Regions from separate parts of the Mesorhizobium sp. WSM4307 genome, predicted to be linked through region 2. Evidence: predicted binding sites of a transcription regulator. Region 2 holds the regulator's gene; the other holds the start of a gene.
The links. Region 2 encodes LexA, which represses DNA repair genes until DNA is damaged. Its sites were predicted from a motif close to TGTTCNNNNTGTGTTCNG; they were not measured.

Region 1 (3,415 bases), on a different contig from region 2:
ATCTGCAGACCATCGTTTCGCGCCGCCTGAGCCCGGCCGACATAGCGGTGGTTTCGGTGACCGAACTGATCACCGATGGCACCCGCAATGCGCTGCCTGGTCTTGCCCGCATCCTCGGCGATACGCGCAGTTTTCGCCCCGAGGTCAGCGTGGCGATCGAACGCCAGATGCGCACCATCGCCGGGGGCACCGCGGCCGCCTACAACATTGCCGCCGAGGTCCATTACACCAGAGAATTCGTGCCTTTGCACAATGATGCCGAACTGGTCGAGGCGGCCTTCGCCGCCGCCAAGAAAATCTTCGATCCCCGCAATGTCGCGGTTGCCCGCGAGCCGATGACGGCGTCGGAGGATTTTGCCCGATTCCTCGATCACGTGCCGGGCTGCTTCGTGTTCCTCGGCAATGGCGAGGCCTCGGCGCCGCTCCACAATTCCAGCTATGACTTCAATGATGACGGGCTGGTCTTCGGCGCCAGTTTTCATGCCGCCATCGCCAGGCAACGGCTCGGAATTTGACCGGCCGCGGCCCCCCCTTCGGCACGCCTTTGCCGGTGGAAAACGCCTGGAAAAGGCCGAAATCCGCGATCCCACATGACGCAGCGGCAAGACTCAGCTAGGCTGTGTGGTGCGGCGGACCTGATTTATCCGCTTGGCCGGCGCCTTCTCCTCCCAAGCGGCGCCGGCCTTCTTCCCGCGCCGACCGCCTGCTAAATTAGCATTCATTAAATTTAGAATATTCGCACTTGCCGGGCGTTAGCGTCTTTCTGGCATGGAAGACGCTGGTCCTCGGCTGTTGCGGGAAGACCAATGCGCGGGCGGAACTGGATAAGGGCGTTGCGTCAGGATGAGGCGCGGCAGGTGCGTGCGCGCATCGCCGAACTCGAAAGAAACCTTACAATGGCATTCCCGGCCCGAGGCCGTCAGCTGCAACAGGACGCCGGGCACGAATTGCGCAATGCCAAGTTCCGCCTCGAGCGGCTTGAAGAATGCATCGCGGCGATGCAATGAGGTTTCGACGGGTCCTCAGTGCACCGGGATCATCTCAGTTGCCCGACACTCCCCGTGTTCATGACAGGATTGCTGGCGTAGGGGCTTTGTTCGGCACCAGGAGCCTTGGTCGGTGGCAATTTGTTGTCGCAGGCCGAGACAGCCAAAACGACCAGGACAAGGGCTAATCCTAGCTTCTTCATCTCTATCGCCTCCTTGCTTTCAACGACCCGCCATCGGTTTGGTTGCGAACTTGGCGCGATGGAACAAACCGTCATGTTTCCGGTTGACCCTCATCAGAGGAGACCGCGGCATGATCCGTTTGCTTCTGGCAGGTACTTTTGCCTTTCTCGCTTACCGCCTCGCGCGCAAGATGATCGATGACGTGCCCGGCGACATCGATCCCCTGTTGCTGCCCGCGCCGAGAAGTGACCGCGAAGCTCTGCGCCGCCAATCGGCGGCCATGGGTGTCGATCCCCGGCGGTAGAGCAATTCCAGGAAAAGTGTGAAGCGGTTTTCCCTGGAAAAGCGTAGCGCTTTCCCTTGGGAGTTGCGTCAAGACCAAGGGGCCCTCGCGAAGCTTCTATGTTGCGAACAAAGCGGAAACGATGCTTGATGGGCGATGAACCTCGCCGCTCATGATTCGACCTTTGTGGAATCGACTGCCCAGCCCGCCTATCTCGCGCGGCTGAACGATGCCCAGCGCCGGGCCGTCGAGCATGGTGACGGCAAGATCGCCGGGCCGTTGCTGGTCATTGCCGGCGCCGGCTCGGGCAAGACCAACACGCTGGCGCATCGCGTCGCTCATCTCATCGTCAGGGGTGCCGACCCGCGCCGTATCTTGCTGATGACCTTTTCCCGGCGCGCCGCATCCGAAATGGCGAAACGTGTCGAACGTATCGCCGGCGAGGTGCTCGGCCGCGACGCCGCGGTGATCACCGATGCGCTGACCTGGGCCGGCACTTTTCACGGCATCGGCGCCCGGCTGTTGCGCGACTATGCGCTGGAGATCGGCCTCGACCCGGCCTTCACCATCCATGATCGCGAGGATTCCGCCGACCTGATGAATCTGGTGCGCCACGAACTCGGCTTCTCGAAAACGGAAGCGCGCTTTCCGACCAAGGGCACCTGCCTTGCCATCTATTCGCGCGCCGTCAACGCGCAGGCGCCGCTCGGCGAGGTGCTGGGCTCGGCCTTCCCCTGGTGCGCCGGCTGGGCCGAGCAGCTCAAGCAATTGTTCGCCGGCTATGTCGAGGCCAAGCAGGCGCAGAACGTTCTCGACTATGACGATCTGCTGCTCTACTGGGCGCAGATGGCGGCCGAGCCGGCAATAGCGGCGCATCTGGGCGGCCGTTTCGACCATGTTCTGGTCGACGAATACCAGGACACCAACCGCCTGCAGGCTTCGATCCTGATGGCACTGAAACCCGACGGCGCCGGGCTGACGGTGGTCGGCGACGATGCGCAGTCGATCTATTCGTTCCGCGCCGCCGAGGTGCGCAACATCCTCGATTTTCCAACACAGTTCGGGCAGGCCGCCGATGTGGTGATGCTGGAACGCAATTACCGCTCGACGGAAACCATTCTGGCCGCCGCCAACGCGGTGATCGGCGAGGCCTCGGAGCGCTTCACCAAGAACCTCTGGTCGGAGCGCAAATCATCAGACAAGCCAAGGCTGGTAACCGTGCGCGACGAGGTCGAGCAGGCCAACTTCGTCTGCGATACCATCCTCGCCGAGCGCGAGGCCGGTACGGCGCTGAAATCGCAGGCGGTGCTGTTTCGCGCCTCGCACCACAGCGGGCCGCTGGAGATCGAGCTGACGCGGCGCAACATTCCCTTCGTCAAGTTCGGCGGCCTGAAATTCCTCGATGCCGCCCATGTCAAGGATGTGCTGGCGGTGCTGCGCTTTGCCGAAAACCCGCGTGACCGCGTCGCCGGCTTTCGCGTTCTGCAACTGATGCCGGGCATTGGCCCTTCGGCTGCCGCGCAGATCGTCGAGACGATGACGACAGCGCTGGATGAAGCGATGGGCTTGGCCGGATGGCGGCCGCCGCAGCGCGCGGCGGACGACTGGCCCGGTTTCGTCTCGCTCTATTCCGGCCTGCGGGCCGGCGCCAAATGGCCAGCCGATCTCGAACAGGTCAGGCTCTGGTACGAGCCACATCTGGAACGCATCCATGACGATGCCATCACACGCCGCGCCGACCTGTTGCAACTCGAGCAGATCGGCTCGGGCTACGCCTCGCGCGAGCGCTTCCTGACCGAACTCACGCTCGATCCGCCGGATGCGACCAGCGACCAGGCTGGACCGCCGCATCGTGACGAGGACTATCTGATCCTTTCGACCATCCATTCGGCGAAGGGCCAGGAGTGGAAGAACGTCTTCGTGCTCAACACCGTCGATGGCTGCATCCCGGCCGATCTCGGCG
Region 2 (3,415 bases):
TGATGCTTGTTGCCGTCCTGTTCGATCGCGCGGCACTGACCATGCGCAACCTCGCCATCTCGGCGATCGCCGTCATTGTGGTGTCGCCGCATGAGGTCGTCGGCCCAAGCTTCCAGATGTCGTTCGCTGCGACCGCCGCGCTGGTCGGCGCCTATGCCGGCTGGGCGGATCACCATGCGGGAAAAGCAAGACCGCCACCGCCAAAGCGAACTCTGCCGGGTTTTCTCACGCGAAAATTCCTGCTGGCGACGGGCGGGCTGGCGATGACCTCCATCATCGCCGGCTGCGCCACGGCGCTGTTTGCCATCTGGCATTTCCAGCGTGTGTCGCCGCTCAGCCTGTTCGCCAATCTGGCCGTCATGCCGATCGTGTCACTGATAGTCATGCCTTTCGCTGTTCTCAGTTCTCTTGCGATGCCCTTTGGTGCCGACGGCCCCTTCCTTTACGTGATGGGCAAGGGCCTGACCGCAATGATCGCCATATCGGCGTGGATATCGGAACGCTCCCCGGTCGATGCGGTCGGGCTGATTTCGCAGCGATCCGTGCTGCTGGTGACCATCGCCCTGGTCATCGCGACGATGGCGACGACCTGGCTGCGGCTCGCGGCAGTGCCATTCGCGCTTGCCGGCCTGCTGACAGTATCGGATACGCGCACCCCGGATGTGCTGATTTCCGAAGATGCGCGGTTGGTGGCGCTGCCGATCGGCGGTGGAGAACTCGCGGTCAGCCGGGCTCGCCCGAACGAGTTCACCGTCGACAATTGGAAACGCGCGCTGGTGTCCGAAACCATCGTCGTGCCGGAGATGTTCGACAGGGCGGACGGGCAATTCGACATTGCCGATGCCGTCAATCTGCCGCCGGGAGCACCGTTCTACTGCACGGATGGCGTCTGTCTTGCACGGCACCCGTCGGGTGCGATCATCGCGCATGTCGAAGACCGCAAGGATACCTGGAAAGCCTGCGGTTTCGCCGACCTGATCGTCGTCAATGACGCGACGGGCTATGATGCCTGCCACAATCCGCTGGTTCTTGTCGTCACCAAACGGCAACTTGCCCGCAAAGGCAGTGCCGCCGTGTTCTTCGACCGCCAATCGGCAACTGGCCCGCCAACCGTCAGCTTCGCGGTGGACGGGCCGTATCGGCCTTGGCACGAGCAGCGAAAATTTTCGCGTGAGGCGAGGGGGCTGGCGCCCTATCAAAAACCCGAAAAGACGGCCGCTCCTGCTCAGTAACGCCGGATCAGCCCGACAAGCTTGCCCTGCACCTTGACCCTGTCTGGCCCGAAAATGCGCGTCTCGTAGGCCGGGTTGGCGGCTTCAAGGGCGATCGAGGCGCCCTTGCGGCGGAACCGTTTCAGGGTTGCTTCCTCCTCGTCGACCAGCGCCACGACGATCTCGCCCGGGCTCGCCGTGTCGGCGTTGCGGATGATGACCGTGTCGCCGTCGAAGATGCCGGCGTCGATCATCGAGTCGCCCTTGACCTCCAGCGCATAGTGCTCGCCACCCATGATCATGTCCGGCGGCACCGAGATCGAATGCGTCTGGTGCTGGATGGCATCGATCGGCACACCGGCGGCGATGCGGCCCATCACTGGGATCGACACGGCGGAAACCGCATCGTCATCATTGCCGGCCGCAGGCAAACGCGACTGCGCCGGTTTGATCTGGCGGCCAAGACCGCCCTGGCCGAGGCTGCCCTGGATGACGCTTGGCGAGAATTTCTTTGCCGCGTTAAGGCCGGGCGCGATCGAATCCGGCAGCCGCAGCACTTCCAGTGCCCGCGCCCGGTTGGGCAGCCGGCGGATGAAGCCGCGTTCCTCCAGTGCCGTGATCAGGCGATGGATGCCCGACTTGGAGGCGAGATCGAGCGCTTCCTTCATTTCGTCGAAGGACGGCGGAATGCCGCTTTCCTTGAGCCGTTCATGAATGAACATCAGCAGTTCATGTTGCTTGCGTGTCAGCATGGCGGCCCCCGAGGCGTTGAACGACGGATTTGAATCAGAATCGAAAAACAAACCCAGAACAAACACTATCTGTTCCAGTTGTGTTCCGCAACTGTTTAAAGTTTAATGAATTTGTTAACGCGTCTGAAATTTTTTGACCGGGGCAGAGGGTCGCGATCAATGATTTCCCTGCCGGTACGCGCATTGAAATCGTTTCGGTTAATGGTCTGTGGCCTAGCCCTGAACGCGGTTTGGCATCAGGTGTTTGGGAGGCGTCTGCGGGGCGGATTTGAGCGGCGTATCGATCCATTCCGGCAGAACGAAACGAAACCAAAACGCCAACGATCGTGAGTTCAGGCCGGCACGGCCACGTGGATCCGGACGCCGCGGAAGCATCATCCGGAAACCGCTTTCAGGCTGCCGGCGCGCGCGGTGTAAGTGTTGGCGCCGTTGTCTTCGCTGTGGACATAGACATGCAGCGTGTAGCCGATATGCGCCGTCATCAGCGCCTTTGCCCGCTCTACATCCCGATCGAGCGCCGCTTCCATGATCGCGGTGTGATGCTCGATGGCGATCGCCTCGCGCAGCGCGTCCATTGCCTCGCCATAGCCGTCCTTCAGGCCGGCCGCCGCTCGCAAAGTCGGCGCCAGGCCGAGAAACCGATGATGCCGGCGCAGCTGATCGGCGATCGTCGAGCGGAAGCGCAACAGCCAGTTTGACGTCGCCGCGCTCAGCAGCGCCGCATGGAAGGCCTCGTGGCTCTCGTCCCATTTGTCGACGGCGGCATCGGAAGGGTCATCGACCGCGGTCTTGCAGCGGGAGAGCCGGTAATGAGCGGTAACGACCGCGTCCTCCCATTCCCTGCCGCCGTTCGCGATCGATTCCAGGAACAGCGGCATTTCGACAACCATCCTGGCGCGCGCCAGGTCCTCGAGCTCGGCGCGTGACACGGGAGCGACGGCAAAGCCGCGATTGCTGATGGCGGTGACCAGGCGTTCGGCTTCAAGTCGAGACAAGGCTTCACGCAGCGGCGTCCAGCCGACGCCGTATGTGCCGCGCAGCGCGCTCAGCTTGAGCGGCGCCCCCGGCATGAGGCGAGTGGTCAGGATATCGCGCCGCAGCAGCTGATAGGCCGCCTCGGTCTTCGTGGAATTGTTCTGATCCTGCATCGCGATCCGTCCATCATCGGCTTATGAAAATTATATATGAAGGGGGAGTATGGCAAGAATTATATATAATGTTTGACACGCGGCGAGGGACTGACCATGATCGCCGCAGTTGCCGTCCTTGAGAGCGGCGCTGATCAAATCTGGGAGGAAATGATGTTGAAGTCGAAATCCGCTTGGCTGTCGGGATTGGCCCTGGCAGCCGCATTGATGGTCAGCGCCGGCAGCGCCGCGGCCGATCAGATACGCATCGGCATCGCCAATTTCGGTGAGCATCCGCAGCTCAATGCCGCCATAGCGGGCTTCA

Region 1: the regulator LexA is predicted to act here: its motif matches at 1,577-1,594, upstream of FJV83_RS04600 (ATP-dependent helicase).

The regions. Positions count from the first base shown of each region.
Region 1 covers NZ_VFTB01000002.1:208,382-211,796, forward strand. Annotated here, with positions in the region: gene FJV83_RS04590 (M20 aminoacylase family protein) at 1-515, shown strand, start outside; gene FJV83_RS04595 (hypothetical protein) at 834-1,007, shown strand; gene FJV83_RS36320 (hypothetical protein) at 1,300-1,473, shown strand; gene FJV83_RS04600 (ATP-dependent helicase) at 1,609-3,415, shown strand, end outside.
Region 2 covers NZ_VFTB01000019.1:38,986-42,400, reverse strand. Annotated here, with positions in the region: gene FJV83_RS33400 (ComEC/Rec2 family competence protein) at 1-1,232, shown strand, start outside; gene lexA (transcriptional repressor LexA) at 1,226-1,963, opposite strand; gene FJV83_RS33390 (GntR family transcriptional regulator) at 2,338-3,111, opposite strand; gene FJV83_RS33385 (ABC transporter substrate-binding protein) at 3,265-3,415, shown strand, end outside.